Regions from separate parts of the Nocardiopsis synnemataformans genome, predicted to be linked through region 1. Evidence: riboswitches for the same ligand, from Rfam matches in the RefSeq annotation. Region 1 holds a riboswitch; the other holds the start of a gene.
The links. Region 1 has a riboswitch for cobalamin ahead of ACSIH6_RS12680 (ferredoxin-like domain-containing protein). Riboswitches for the same ligand answer to the same signal wherever they lie in the genome.
Positions count from the first base shown of each region.

Region 2: it holds a riboswitch for cobalamin, as region 1 does, so the genes downstream of both, metE (5-methyltetrahydropteroyltriglutamate--homocysteine S-methyltransferase) here and ACSIH6_RS12680 (ferredoxin-like domain-containing protein) in region 1, are expected to answer to the same signal.

Region 1 is NZ_CBDRFA010000018.1:16,076-23,137, forward strand. Features, by position in the region: gene ACSIH6_RS12675 (AAA family ATPase) at 1-2,791, opposite strand, end outside; cobalamin riboswitch at 2,974-3,180, shown strand; gene ACSIH6_RS12680 (ferredoxin-like domain-containing protein) at 3,235-4,161, shown strand; gene ACSIH6_RS12685 (precorrin-8X methylmutase) at 4,158-4,823, shown strand; gene ACSIH6_RS12690 (precorrin-2 C(20)-methyltransferase) at 4,820-6,364, shown strand; gene cobM (precorrin-4 C(11)-methyltransferase) at 6,349-7,062, shown strand, end outside.
Region 2 is NZ_CBDRFA010000002.1:215,712-222,773, reverse strand. Features, by position in the region: gene ACSIH6_RS02040 (quinone-dependent dihydroorotate dehydrogenase) at 1-259, shown strand, start outside; gene ACSIH6_RS02035 (polysaccharide deacetylase family protein) at 401-1,960, opposite strand; gene ACSIH6_RS02030 (polysaccharide deacetylase family protein) at 2,273-3,853, opposite strand; cobalamin riboswitch at 4,124-4,284, shown strand; gene metE (5-methyltetrahydropteroyltriglutamate--homocysteine S-methyltransferase) at 4,450-6,756, shown strand; gene ACSIH6_RS02020 (DUF3558 domain-containing protein) at 6,830-7,062, opposite strand, start outside.

The DNA of each region.
Region 1 (7,062 bases):
CGTACGAGCCCACCAGGTCCGCCCGGCTGGCCTCCACCACCTGCCCCTGGGCGAGCACCCCCAGGGCGGCCAGCAGCTCCCCGTAGACACGCGCGACCGTGGTCTTGCCCGTTCCCGGAGGCCCGGCGAAGACCAGGTGCCGGGAGGGCAGCGGGGCCTCCAGCCCGGCCGCCTGCCGTCGGCGTCCGGCCGAGATCAGGTTCGTCAGGTCGGCCACCTCCCGCTTCACCGCCGCCAGGCCCACCATGGCGTCCAGTCGCCGCATCAGTTCCTCGACCTGCCCGGCGTCCCTGGGCCCCTCCGCGACCCTGGCGGAGAGCCCGCCGTCCACGACCCCGGCGAGGTCCTCGGGCAGGATCAGCGACAGGTCCTCCGCCGAACCGAAGTCCCCGTCGACGATCCGGGTGGCCTGGGTCTGGACGGTCTCCTCGAACACGCGGCGCGCCTCGCGACCGTTGCCGAAGGTCTCGTCGCGCTTCTGTGCCTGGAAGTGCCGGGTGACCAGCTCCCGCACACCCTCCCCCAGCGTGTAGCCCTGCTTGTGCGCCACCCCCGTGAAGATCGTGGTGAGCTGCTCGGGCGAGTAGTTCTCGAAATCGATGGTGCGGGCGACCCGCGACCGCAGCCCGGGGTTGGCGTCGAGGAAGCCGCGCATCTCGCTGGAGTACCCGGCGAAGACGATGACGACCTCCTCGCGCAGGTCCTCCATGAGCTTGATGAGGGTGTCGATGGCCTCCTGGCCGAAGTCGGAGCCGCTGCCGAACGTGCGGGACAGGGCGTAGGCCTCGTCGACGAACAGGACGCCGCCCCGGGCCCGCTCGACCACCTCGGTGACCTTGGCGCTGGTGCCGCCCAGGTGCTCGGCCACGAGGTCGGGGCGGGCGGCCTCCACGAACTGGCCGCTGCCCAGCACACCCAGGGAGCGCAGGATCCGCCCGTAGAGCCGGGCCACGGTCGTCTTGCCGGTTCCGGGCGGCCCGGAGAAGACCAGGTGGCGGCTGACGTTGAGCTCGGGCAGTCCCGCCGCCACACGTTTGACGTTGACCTGCTGGAAGTTGACGAGGGCGCGAACCTCCTTCTTCACCCCGTCCAGGCCCACCATGGAGTCCAGTTCGGCCAGCAGTTCCTCCAGCGGCTGGGCCTCCCCCTCGGGTGCGTCCGGCGCGGCCGCGCCGCCGCCGTCGGCCGTGGCCCGCGCCCTGACCCTGTCACCGCCCTTGTTCCCGGTGATCTCGGTGTCCTCGGCCTGCACGGTCGCGGTGTCGGCGGCGTCCACCCCCTCACCGGCGTTGCCGGAGACCGTGCACCCCACCAGGCGTACCCGGCTGGTGTCGTACACGGCCAGCCCGGAACCGTCCCCGTCACGGACCTCGGTGTCCTCCAACGTGACCACGGCCCCGTTCTCCACGCCGACTCCGGCCGACGCACACCCGCTCACCGTCGACGAGCGCAGGACCAGCCGCGACTCACCTCCCACGTAGGCACCGTGTAGGGCGCAGTCCGAGATCCGGGCGTCGTCGACCTCGACCTCGGACCCGTCCTTGACGGTCAGCGCGTTGAGCCTGCTGTTGGTGATCGCCATTCCGCGCACCGTGACCGTGCTGTCCTCGGTGACGAGGAGACCGCCCCTGACGTCATCCCCGCTCAGGTCGGTCAGGCTTCCCCGCGCGTCGACGATGTGCGTCATCGTCGACGACTGCGAGGCACGCAACCCGGTGACCTCGAACCGCCCCTTCTGCGCGGCGAACACGCTCCGCCTCTCCAGTGCCTCCGGCGTGCTCTCACGCAGTTCGACGTCCGAGAGCGTCGTCCGGCACTCCTCGACGTAGACCCCGTTCCCACCGACACGGGACAGGGACAGCCTCTCGCCGCTGACTCTGGCCTCCTTTCCGTAGAGGCCTGTCAGGGCGGCGTCCTCGACGACCAGGTCGCGGACGGTCAACGCGCCCCCGGTGGTCGCCAGGGCGCTGGCCCTGGCGTTGGTGATACGGCCGTGGGTGATGGTCATCTCGGAGTCGTCCCAGGCGTACACGGAGTCGCCGCCGGCGCGGCCGCCGTCCACTCTGAGGTGGTCGAACTCCGCCCTGGAGCGCCCGGTCACCCGTACCGGCCAGCCCCGGTCCCCGATGACCGTCAGGTTGGTGAACTTCGGAGCCGCCCCGTCCCGTACGTGGACCGCCTGGGTCTCCTCCCCGCCGCAGTCGGTCAGGACGCAGTCGGTGACCGCGGGCGAGGCCTTGGAGATGTACAGGGTGTGCCACGTGTCGTGGCCCCCGCTGAAGGTGGTCCCGCGGATCTCGGGGGAGTCGGGACCCTCGACGATGAGCACGGCGTCGGTGAAACGGCAGCCGTCCACCTTCCCCGTGGAGTCGTCCACGCTCACGCCGCCGCCCTCGAACCCGCAGTTGGTGAACTCGGCTTCGGCGTTCTTCACGTTCACTCGCGTACTCGCGGAGAAGACGCAGTCGACGGCCTTGAGGGAGGCCTTCGGGTGCACGTACACGGGCGGATACTCGGCCGAGGCGTTGCGCACGTGCACACCGTGCAGTTCCAGCCGCCCCTTGTGCACGTTGAACACGTTCGTGTCGCCCACCGAGACCGTCACGGTGCCGGGACCGTGGAGGGGCACCACGATGACGTGCTGGTTCACGCCGAGCACCCGGGATTCCGCGTAGTGGCCCGGTTCGACGTGCAGGTACAGGTCACAGCCCGCGTACATCGGGGCCCGCAGCGCCGCGTCCAGGCTGGAGAAGGCGTAGGGGTCGGTCTGCGAGATTCGGACCGTGTACATCCATCGGCTCCCGGGAGTAGGGCACGGCGGGGCGAACCGTGCGGAGGATACGCGGTACGTACCGTATCGGCCGGATGCGTCACGCACCGCCGACCGCGCTCCCGTGCCCGGGACCGGCCGCCTTCGGCCACGCCGGAGCCGCGTCGGGGCGAAGGCCCCTGGAGCTGCCCCGGAAGGGGGACGGTACCCTCGTCGAGCCAGTCGAACTCCACCTCGTGGGGCAGGGAACCCGGTGCGAATCCGGGACTGACGCGCAGCGGTGAGGGTGACGGGCGGGCACGCCCCGGGGACGCGCTTCCCCGGGACAGCCACTGGAGCGCACGCTCCGGGAAGGCGCTCCGCACCGGTCGATCCCGAGTCCGAAGACCTGCTGGCGCTGGCGGTGACGGGCCGCCAGGTCAACCGCGGACCCCGCGAACGGGTCCCTGACCCGAAGGACGCGCATGTCCCCGATGGGTTCCCCAATCCCATCCTCCACCGTCCGCTCCCGGCGCGACCGCTGCCCGGGCGCCCTGCGGCCCTGGCCCGCCGATGACGGGCTGCTGGTCCGGCTCCGGCTCGTCGGCGGCAGGCTCCCCGCCCGCTCGCTGCGCGCCCTGGCCGCCGTGGCCCAGGAGTACGGCGACGGCCGGATCCACGTCACCGGGCGGGCCAACGTGCAGCTGCGCGCCCTGCCCGGGAGCGACGGGCGGCTGACTCCCGAGGTGCTCCGGGCCCTGGAGGGAACCGGCCTGCTGCCCTCGCCCGCCCACGAACTGGTCCGCAACGTCATGGTCTCCCCGTGCACGGGACTGGCGGGCGGGAAGGCCGACCTGCGCCCCGTGGCCGCCGCGCTGGACGCGCTGCTGTGCGCCGAACCGCACCGCGCAGCCCTTCCCGGCCGCTTCCTCTTCGCCCTGGACGACGGAAGCGGCGACCTGCTGGAGCGCTCCTGCGACCTGGGGCTCGTCGCCCTCGACGCGCACACCGCCCAGCTCAGGGTCGGGGAGCGCTGGGGCCCGCTGACGCCGCTGGACGAGGCCGCGGACTCACTCGTCCACCTCGCCGACCGGTTCCTGGAACGGCGCGGCGACGGCCCCGCAGCGCCCTGGCACGTCGCCGAACTCGCCTCGCCCCTGACCGACCCGGCGCCGCCGGACCCGAGGCTGCCCGACCCCGCGCCGCCGCTGCCGCACGGCTCGCTGCCCGGGATCGGACGGCACGTCCCCGTGCCCGACGACGGCCTGGACCGGGTCGCCGCCGACGCACTCGCCGCCGAAGCGCTCGACGCCCGATCCGGAGAACTCGTCGTCACGCCGTGGCGCGCCGTTCTCGTCCCCAGGAAGCACGGTCCCGGACAGCCCGGTCACGTCCCCGGGGAGGCGCGGTGACCTCCCCCAGACGCCCGAACCGGCACTACGAGTACGTCGACGACGGGCCCGCGATCTACACCGACTCCTTCGCCACCATCCGGCGCGAGGCCCGGCTCGACCACCTGCCCGCCAACGCCGAACGGCTCGCCGTGCGGATGATCCACGGCACCGGCCAGGTCGACCTCGCCGACGACCTCGTCGTCCACCCCGACCTGGTCCCCTCGGCGCGCGCCGCCCTCCGGGCCGGTGCGCCGATCCTGTGCGACGCGCGCATGGTGGCCTCCGGCGTGACCGCGAGCCGCCTGCCCAGCGACAACGAGGTGCTCTGCCTCCTGGGCGACGAGCGGGTCCCCGCCCTGGCCCTGGAGTGGGGCACCACCCGCACCGCGGCCGCGGTGTCCCTGTGGGAGCCGCTGCTCGACGGCGCCGTGGTCGCCGTCGGCAACGCGCCCACCGCCCTGTTCCACCTGCTGGAGATGCTGGTCGACGGCGCTCCGCGCCCGGCCGCCATCGTCGGCTGCCCGGTCGGCTTCGTCGGCGCCGCCGAGTCCAAGCAGGCGCTGACCGAACTCCGCGACCGACACGGCGTCGACGTCCCCTACGTGACCGCGCGCGGTCGCCGCGGGGGTTCGGCGATGACCTCCTCAGCCCTCAACGCACTCGCCAAGGAGGAAGAGTGACCGGCCGTTTCCACGGCGTCGGCGTCGGCCCCGGCGACCCCGAGCTGATCACCCTCAAGGCGGCCAGGCTCATCGCCGCGGCCGACGTCGTCGCCTACCACGCGGGGGTGGGCAAGGAGTCCAACGCCCGCCGCGTCGCCGACGCCCTGATCCCGGACTCCGTGGTCGAGGAACAGCTGACCTACCCGGTGACCACCGGCGCGACCGACCACCCGGGCGGTTACGCGGGCGCGCTGGCCGACTTCTACGAGGAGTCCGCCGCGCGGCTGGCCGCCCACCTGGACGCCGGACGCGACGTCGTCCTGCTCTCCGAGGGGGATCCGCTGTTCTACGGGTCGTACATGTACATGCACGACCGGCTGTCCGAGCGCTACCCCACCGAGATCGTGCCGGGGATCCCGGCGTTCGCCGCCGCCACGGCCGCCGCGGCCGCCCCGCTGGCCCGGCAGACCGACGTGCTCACCGTGCTGCCCGGCACCCTGCCCGAACCGGAGCTGGCCCGCCGCCTGGCCGACACCGACGCGGCCGTGGTCATGAAGCTGGGCCGGACCTTCCCGGCCGTGCGCCGCGCCCTGGCCGCGGCCGGGCGGCTGGAGCACGCGGTGTACGTGGAGCGGGCCTCGATGGGCGGGGAGCGGCGGCTGCCGGTCGCCGAGGTCGACCCGGCGACGGTGCCCTACTTCTCCCTGGTGCTGGTCACCGGGGACAGCCGCAACGGCCGGCGTTCCCGCGAGGTCGGCGCGGCTGCGCGGACGGGGGCTGCCCAGGCGGCCCAGGCGGCGCAGACGGCGGGTCCCGCCGGACCGGCGGCCGAACTGCTGGTCGTGGGTCTGGGCCCCGGCCCCGAACGCTGGCTCACCCCCGAGGCCCGCGCCGCGCTGGCCGAGGTGGACCACGTGGTGGGCTACGGCCCCTACGTCGACCGGGTCCCGCAGCGCCCCGGGCTCACCCGGCACGCCTCCGGCAACACCGTCGAACTCCAGCGCGCCCGGTTCGCCCTCGACCTGGCCGGGCGCGGCGAACGCGTCGCCGTGGTCTCGGGCGGGGACGCCGGTGTCTTCGGCATGGCCACCGCCGTGTTCGAGGCGGCCGAGGACCCCGCCTACCGGGACGTGCCCGTCCGGGTGCTGCCGGGGGTCAGCGCCGTCCAGGCGGTCGCGGCCCGCGCGGGCGCCCCCGTGGGCGGCGACTTCGCGGTGATGAGCCTGTCGGACCGCCTCAAACCGTGGGAGGTGGTCGAGCGGCGGTTGCGCGCCGTCGCCGAGGCCGACCTGGCGCTGGCCGTCTACAACCCCGCATCCCGGTCCCGAACCGAGCAGGTCGTGACCGCGCGCCGGATCCTGCTGGAGCACCGCAAACCCGACACCGTGGTCGTCGTCGGCCGCGACGTGGGCCGCGACGGCGAGTCCCTGACGGTGACCACCCTGGCCGAACTCGACCCGGCCGCCGTCGACATGCGCTGCCTGCTCATCGTCGGCGCCTCGGGGACCCGGGTCACCGAGACGGGCCGCGTGTGGACCCCGCGGTGGGTGAGGCCGTGACCGTGCACTTCGTGGGCGCGGGGCCCGGCGCCGCCGACCTGCTGACCGTCCGCGCCACGCGGATGCTCGCCGGGGCCGACGCGGTGCTCTACCCCGGCACCTACCTGGACCCGCAGGTCCTGACCCACTGCGCGCCCGGCGCCGAACTGGTGGACACCCAGGGCCTGGACCTGGACCGCATCACCGACCACCTGGTCTCCGCGCACGCCGCGGGCCGCGACGTCGTACGGCTCACCTCCGGTGACCCGTCGCTGTACTCGGCGCTGGCCGAACAGACCCGCAGGCTCGACGCGCACGGCGTTCCGTGGGACGTCACGCCCGGGGTGCCCGCGTACGCGGCCGCCTCGGCGCTGGCGGGGCGGGAACTGACCGTGCCGCTGGTGGCCCAGTCGGTGGTGCTGACCCGGACGCGGGCCCGTTCGACCGCCATGCCCGACACCGAGTCGCTGTCCGCGTTCGCGGCGACCCGGGCCACGCTGGTGCTGCACCTGGCGATCCGGCGGGTGCGCGAGCTGATGGCCGAGATCGAACCCGAGTACGGCGGCGACTGCCCGGTGGTCGTCGTGTACCGGGCCAGCCAGCCGGGCGAGGCGGTGCTGCGCGGCACGGTCTCCACCGTCGCCGACGCGGTGGAGGAGGCCGGGTTCCGGCAGGCGGCGGTGATCCTGGTGGGGCGGGCGCTCGATCCCGGGGCGGGT
Region 2 (7,062 bases), on a different contig from region 1:
CGTCGGCGGCATCGAGACGCCCCTGGACGCCTGGTTCCGCATCCGCGCGGGGGCCAGCCTCGTGCAGGGCTACACCGGTCTCATCTACGGCGGTCCCCTCTGGCCCCGTCGCATCAACCGCGGCCTCGCCCGACTGGTGCGGGCCTCCGGCCACCGCTCCATCAACGAGGTCGTCGGGGCCGACGTCCCCGCGCCGGTCGCCCCGGCAGCCGGTGCCGGGCGGGGTGCCGATCCCGCAGCGGCCACCGCCCAGGGCTGAGCCCGCCACCAACAGCCAGGCCCGCCACCAACAGCCGGGCCCGCCGCGACGGGCGGGGCGCGACGCCGCTCCACGGACGCGGCGGCCGGTGGGACGCTCCCCACCGGCCGCCGACGCGCGTGCCCCACCCGCCCGCGGGCCTCAGGAACCGGCGGGCGCGGACAACCCCTCGGGCGGATAGCTCTTCCCGGCCTCCGGGCCGTCGTAGACCTGGCTGACGGTCGCGAACTCGTACCCGTCCGCCCGCAGCCGCTCGATGATCTCGGGGACCGCGGCCAGGGTCGGCTCCAGGGGGTCGTGCAGCAGCACCACACCTCCGGGCCGGGCCCCGTCCACCACGCTCTCCACGACCTCGTCGCGGCTCATGTCGGTCCAGTCCTCGCTGTCCTGGCTCCACAGGATCTCGGCCATGCCCTGACGGCCGATCTCCTCCAGAACCTCCGGCGAGCTGTCGCCGAACGGCGGCCGGAACAGTTCCACGGTGTGTCCCGTCTGGCGGCGCACCATCGCGCTCACCGCGGCCACCTGGTGGGCCAGTTCCTCCCCCTCGAAGGCCTCGGGCATGTGCTCGTGCAGATGGTTGTGGCTGCCGATCTCGTGACCCTCGGCGTAGGTGCGCCGGATCACGCTGGGCCGGGTCAGCGCCGGGTTGCCGTTGAGGAAGAAGGTGGCCGCCACCTCCTCCTCCGCCAGCAGGTCCAGCAGTGCCGGAGTCGTCGCGACCGGTCCGTCGTCGAAGGTCAGCGCGATGCACTTGGCCTCGGCGCAGTCCAGGTCCGGGGCTCCCGCCGAGACCACCCCCGGCACCCGCGGCTCGGTCGGGGACTCGCTGGCGGGCGCCTCCACGGTCAGCACGGGCTCCTCCGCCATGGAGGCCTCCCGCGCACGCTCGCCCAGGTCGGACAGCAGGGGCGCGGCCTCCTCGGCGGGCACCACCGCGACCATCCTCCCCGGCTCCGAGGACGGGGGGTGGCCCTCCACGATCGGGGACAGGTGCCCGTCGTCGAACTCCACCACCAGGTCCCCGTCGGCGTTGAACCCCATCGAGTCGTAGGTGCGCATCACCGGGTGCAGGCCCCGTGCGTCCACGGCCTCCTCCTCGGCGAACGAGGCGCGGACGATCCCGTTGAGCTCCCGGAGTGCCGCGTCGTCGGTCAGCAGCTCCGTGGAGTAGGCGGTGTGGCCGGTGGACGCGTCGTACCAGTACGTCCCGTACCCCTGGCGCAGCCCGTGGAAGTCCTCCTCGGTGCGTACCAGGCGCACACCCAGCACCCCGTTCCCGGCGGCGACCACCTCCCAGTCGACGCCCAGGCTCACCGGGTCCCGGCTGGCGCCCCGGTAGTCCCGCACCTCCTGGTCCACCTGGGCGGCCAGTTCCTCGGCGAAGGCGTCCGCCCCGGCGAACACCGGGTAGGCGACGTCGATCGCGAGCCCCTCGGGCCTGTACGGGTGGTCCTCGAAGTCGGAGGCGTCCCCGCGCCACTCGGTGACCCCGTCCCCCGGCTCCTCCACCACCACCGTGATCAGCTCCGGGTCCTCCCCACCCCCCGAGGCGACCCCCTCGGTGCTGCACGCGGCCAGGGGCAGGACCAGCGCGACCAGCGCCGCCCCGGGCCACCGGGCTCTGCGCTCCCACGGCCGGTTCCCCCCGGCCCCGGGGCGCGGGGCGGCCTCGTTCGGGTGGACTCGAGTCGACGACAACACCGGACTCCCTCATCCCTCAGCGGGTGGCCAACACGGCTGCTGCTGGGAGCAACATAGGGGACGCCGTCCCCCGTCCCGTGACGGTGACCACATGTGGTCACCGCCACAGGACGGGGGACGCGCCGGAGACCGGGAACGCCCCCGCGGGGCGCCCTTCCCACGTCACCCGGTGCCCTCACACGGCTCCGCGCACCGTGGGTCCCACCGGTCGCGGCCCCGAAGCCCTCTCCCGGGGACATCCTCTCCCGGGCCGCTCACCGCGCCGTGACGCCGCGCCCTCAGGACTCCTCGGAAGCCTCTCGGGTCTCCCTAGGGAGCCTGCTCGTCTTCCTCACCGTGCTCCCCGGCCCCCTCGGAGGGCTCGGCGCTCTCCTCCGGGGCGTCGGGGACCCCGTCGACGTAGGTCTCGCCGGGGGTCGTGGTCCCGAGCAGCTGGGACACCGTGACCATGGTGTACCCGTGCTCGTCCAGCTCCCGGATGATCGTGCGGGAGGCGTCGACGGTGGTGCCGTGGATGTCGTGCATGAGGATGATCGCCCCGTCCGAAGCGCCCTCCACCGCCCGGTCGTGGATCACCGAGGCCTTGCGGTCCTTCCAGTCGAGGGTGTCCACGCTCCACAGGATCTGGGCCAGGCCCATGTCCGCGGTCACCGAGGCCACGCCCTCGTCGGTCGAGCCGTAGGGCGGGCGCATGAGGTCCATGCTGTAGCCCGTCTCGCGGTACACCAGCGCCTGCACGACGTCCAGGTCCGAGCGCACCCCTCCCGCGCCCAGACCGGCCAGGTCGGGGTGGTTCAGGGTGTGGTTGGCGATCTCGTGCCCCTCGGCGTAGGCGCGCCGCACCGTGTGCGGGTGCTCCATGACGGGGTTGCCGGTGACGAAGAACGTGGCCCGCGCGTCGTACTCGGCGAGGGCGTCCAGCAGTTCGGGGGTGCGCCCGCCGGGGCCGTCGTCGTAGGTCAGCGCCACGCACTTGGTGTCGGGGTCGGAGCAGTCGACGTCGGAGTCCACCGCGGACACCTGTCCGGGCACGGGTCCGTCCTCCTGGCCGTCCTTGTCGGCCTGGGGCGGGGCGGCGATGGAGAAGTCCTCGACGCCCACGGTCGCGGCGTCGCGCACGCGCAGGCCCAGCTCGGACAGCAGGCCCTCGGCCTCACCGGCGTCGACCACCGCGCGCGTGCGGCCCTCCTCCGCCGGGGCGACCTGCCCGGCGTCGAACTCCACGACCAGGTCTCCGTCGGGGTTGAAGCCCACCGAGTCGTACAGGGAACTGATCGGGTGGATGACGTCGGGGTCGGCCGAGCCCTCCCCGCCGTCCCCGTTCCCGACGGCGCCGCGCACCAGGCCGTTGAGCTCCTCCAGCTGTTCCTGGCCGCCGACCAGGGCAGCGGAGGGGTGGTGCGCCGCGGTCGCGGTGTCGTACCAGTAGGTGGTGTACCCCTCCCGGGACCCCTCGGAGTCGGTCTCGACCCGGGTCATGCGGACCCCGAGCAGGCCGTCGCGCGCCGCGGTCAGGTTCCACTCCGCCTCGAAGGAGACCGCGCCGGGGTTGGCCGCCTCGAAGGCGTGCACCTCGTCGGTCAGCTCACGCTCCAGGAAGTCGGCCAGCGGCTCGGCGTTGGGGACCACCGGGTAGGTCACCGTGACGGAGACATCCCCGTCGTAGGGCAGCTCGGCCTCCTCCACGCCCGCCACGGCGGCCGCGTCCACCTCGGTCAGCCCGCCGGGGTCGCCGGAGGCCGGGGGCGGCGGTTCGCTCTCGGAGACCGGCGCTCCGTGCGTCTGCTCCGGGGGCTCGGACTCGCCGGAGGAGCGGGTGGCCAACAACACCATGCCCGCCAGGACCGCCAGGGCTACCACGACCGTGATCAGGGGGTGGTCCGGTGCCATGGCGAGGCGGGACTGCTTATTCACGAGGGAATCTCCACGTTCATCGCTCAGACGAACGTCCGCGGGGAGCAGAGGGGAGGCTCACCCGCGCAACGCTTGACTTCGTGTGTGACGCCGACCGTGGGCCGGGGGTTCTCACCGTCCGGGTCGGGCGCATGGGGCCGCACGCCGGGTACAGGGGCGAAGGGGCCCTCCCTATACTTGCAGCCGTGGAAGGTACATGATCCACCTCGCGGGCCCGGCCCGGACGGGGCGGAACCATGTCGCAAGAGGGAACCCGGTGTGAGTCCGGGACTGCCCCGCAGCGGTATGGGGGAACGAACGTCGCCATGAGCACTGGTAGTGCCGGTCGCGAAGACCGGAAACCGGGAAGCGGCGGCCATTAGGAGGAGCGGTGTCCGCACCGCCCGCGCCCCCGAGTCCGAAGACCTGCCTCCACCCGGCGGCGCACCCGCGGCGCCGGTGGTCCCGCGCCCCGAGGGAGGGCCGGAGGCGGTGGCAGGTCCAGTGCGCGCCCGAGGCGCGCCCGTCGGCGTGCCCACCCCTCTCCTCCCCCTCGCGGCCGGTACCCGGCTTTCGACGAGGGAGAGAAGCTCATGACCACGACCCCCACGCCGTCCGCGGCCCCGGGCGGGCCCCGCCCCTCCGTGCGCTCCAGCGTGCACGGCTACCCGCGCATCGGCCCCGACCGCGAGCTCAAGCGCGCCTGCGAGTCCCACTGGAGGGGCCGCACCACCGCCCGTGAACTGGACGCGGTCGCCGCCGAGCTGCGCCTGGGCGTCTACGCCCAGCTGCGCGAGGCCGGTGTCGACGACATCCCCTCCAACACGTTCTCCTACTACGACCACGTGCTGGACACCGCGGTCCTGTTCGACCTGGTCCCCTCCCGCTTCGCCCCGCCCGCCGCCGCGCCGGACCGCGAGGAGGAGCTGCGCCGCTACTTCGCGCTCGCCCGCGGCGAGCAGGACGCTCCGCCGCTGGAGATGACCAAGTGGTTCGACACGAACTACCACTACCTGGTCCCCGAACTCTCGCCCGGCACCCGACCCCGCCTGGTGGGCGACAAGCCCGTCGCCGAGTTCCGCGAGGCCGCCGAGGCGGGTTTCCACACCCGCCCGGTCCTGGTCGGCCCGCTCACCTTCCTGATGCTGGCCAAGCCCGCCGACGGCGCCCCCGAGGGCTGGGAGCCCGTCCAGCTGCTCGACCAGCTCCTGGACGCCTACGCCCAGCTGCTCGGCGACCTGCGGGCCGCGGGTGCCACCGAGGTCCAGCTGGACGAGCCGATCCTGGCCACCGACGAGGGCCGCGCCGCCGTCGGCCACCTGGAGCGCGCCTACCAGCGCCTGGGGGCGGTCGCCGACCGCCCCTCCCTGCTGGTGTCCACCTACTTCGGCTCCATCGGCTCCGCCGCCCTGCGCGTCCTCAAGGACTCCGCGGTCGAGGCGGTCGGCCTGGACCTGGTCACCGACGACGAGGGCGTGGACGACCTGGTGCGGGTCTCCGGTCTGGGTGCCACCCGCCTGGTCGCGGGCGTGGTGGAGGGCCGCAACGTCTGGCGCACCGACGTCCCGGCCGCCGTGGCCACGCTCGGCACCCTGCTGGCCCTCACCGACGAGCTCACCGTGAGCACCTCCTGCTCCCTACTGCACGTGCCCCTGGACCTGGACGCCGAGACCTCCCTGGCCCCCGAGCTGCGCGGGGCCCTGGCCTTCGCCAGGCAGAAGGCCCAGGAGACGGCCCTGCTCGGCCGTGCGCTGTCCGAGGGGGCCGAGGCCGAGTACACCGGACAGGGCGGCGTCCGTCCCCCCGCCTTCACCGACGCGCGCGTACGCGCCCGGCTCGACGCCCTGGGCCCGGACGCCTACGAGCGCCCGCAGGAGCGGGGAAGGCCCACCGACACCCCGCTCACCACGACCACCATCGGGTCCTTCCCCCAGACCGCCGAGCTGCGCCGCGCCCGCGCCGCCCACCGCGGGGGCGAACTGGCCGAGGACGCCTACAAGGCCGTCCTGCGCGAGGAGATCGACCGCGTGATCGCGCTCCAGGAGGAGATCGGCCTGGACGTGCTCGTGCACGGCGAGCCCGAGCGCAACGACATGGTCCAGTACTTCGCCGAGCAGCTGGAGGGCTACGCCACCACCCGGAACGGGTGGGTGCAGTCCTACGGTTCGCGGTGCGTGCGCCCGCCGATCCTGTTCGGCGACGTCTCGCGCCCCACACCGATGACGGTGGAGTGGACCACCTACGCCCAGTCGCGCACCGACAAGCCGGTCAAGGGAATGCTGACCGGTCCGGTCACCATGCTCGCCTGGTCGTTCGTGCGCACCGACCAGCCGCTCGGCGAGACCGCCCGCCAGGTGGGCCTCGCGCTGCGCGACGAGGTCGCCGACCTGGAGCGCGCCGGGATCCGCCACATCCAGGTGGACGAGGCGGCCCTGCGCGAACTGCTGCCGCTGCGCTCGGAGCACCGGGAGCGGTACCTGGACTGGGCGGTGGGTTCCTTCCGCCTGGCCACGTCGGGGGTGTCGCCGTCCACGACCGTCCACACGCACATGTGCTACTCGGAGTTCGGGCTGATCGTCGGCGGCATCGAGGCGCTGGACGCCGACGTCACCAGCGTGGAGGCGGCCCGCTCGCGCATGGAGCTGGTGCGGGACCTGGGCGGCCGGGGCTACAGGCGCGGGATCGGCCCGGGCGTGTACGACATCCACTCCCCGCGGGTGCCCTCGGTGGAGGAGATCGAGGGGGCGCTGCGCCTGGCGGTCGCGCACGTCGACGCCCAGAACCTGTGGGTGAACCCCGACTGCGGCCTCAAGACGCGCGGCTACGCCGAGGCCGAGCAGGCCCTGCGCAACATGGTCGAGGCGGCCCGCCGGGTGCGCGCCGACCTGCCGGGCGCCTGACCACCGGGGACTGACACGCGTGAGGGGCCGCGGCGAACGCCGCGGCCCCTCACACCGTGTCCGGTCAGCCGTCTCAGCTGCCGACCAGAGCCAGCGCCTCGGCGCCGGCGTTGAGCATGAGCTCCTCGACGTTGTCGGGCATGACCAGGTCCTCGGCGGAGGCGCCCTCGGTGAAGGGCGGGTGCATCTGGTACTGGACCCGGATGTTGAGGTTGGCGGTGCGGATCAGCAGCGTGGCCTCGGGGATGTCCTCGCCCAGGAAGTCGTACTTGGTGAGGACGTAGTGGGCCTCGTCGCCGAGGTCCA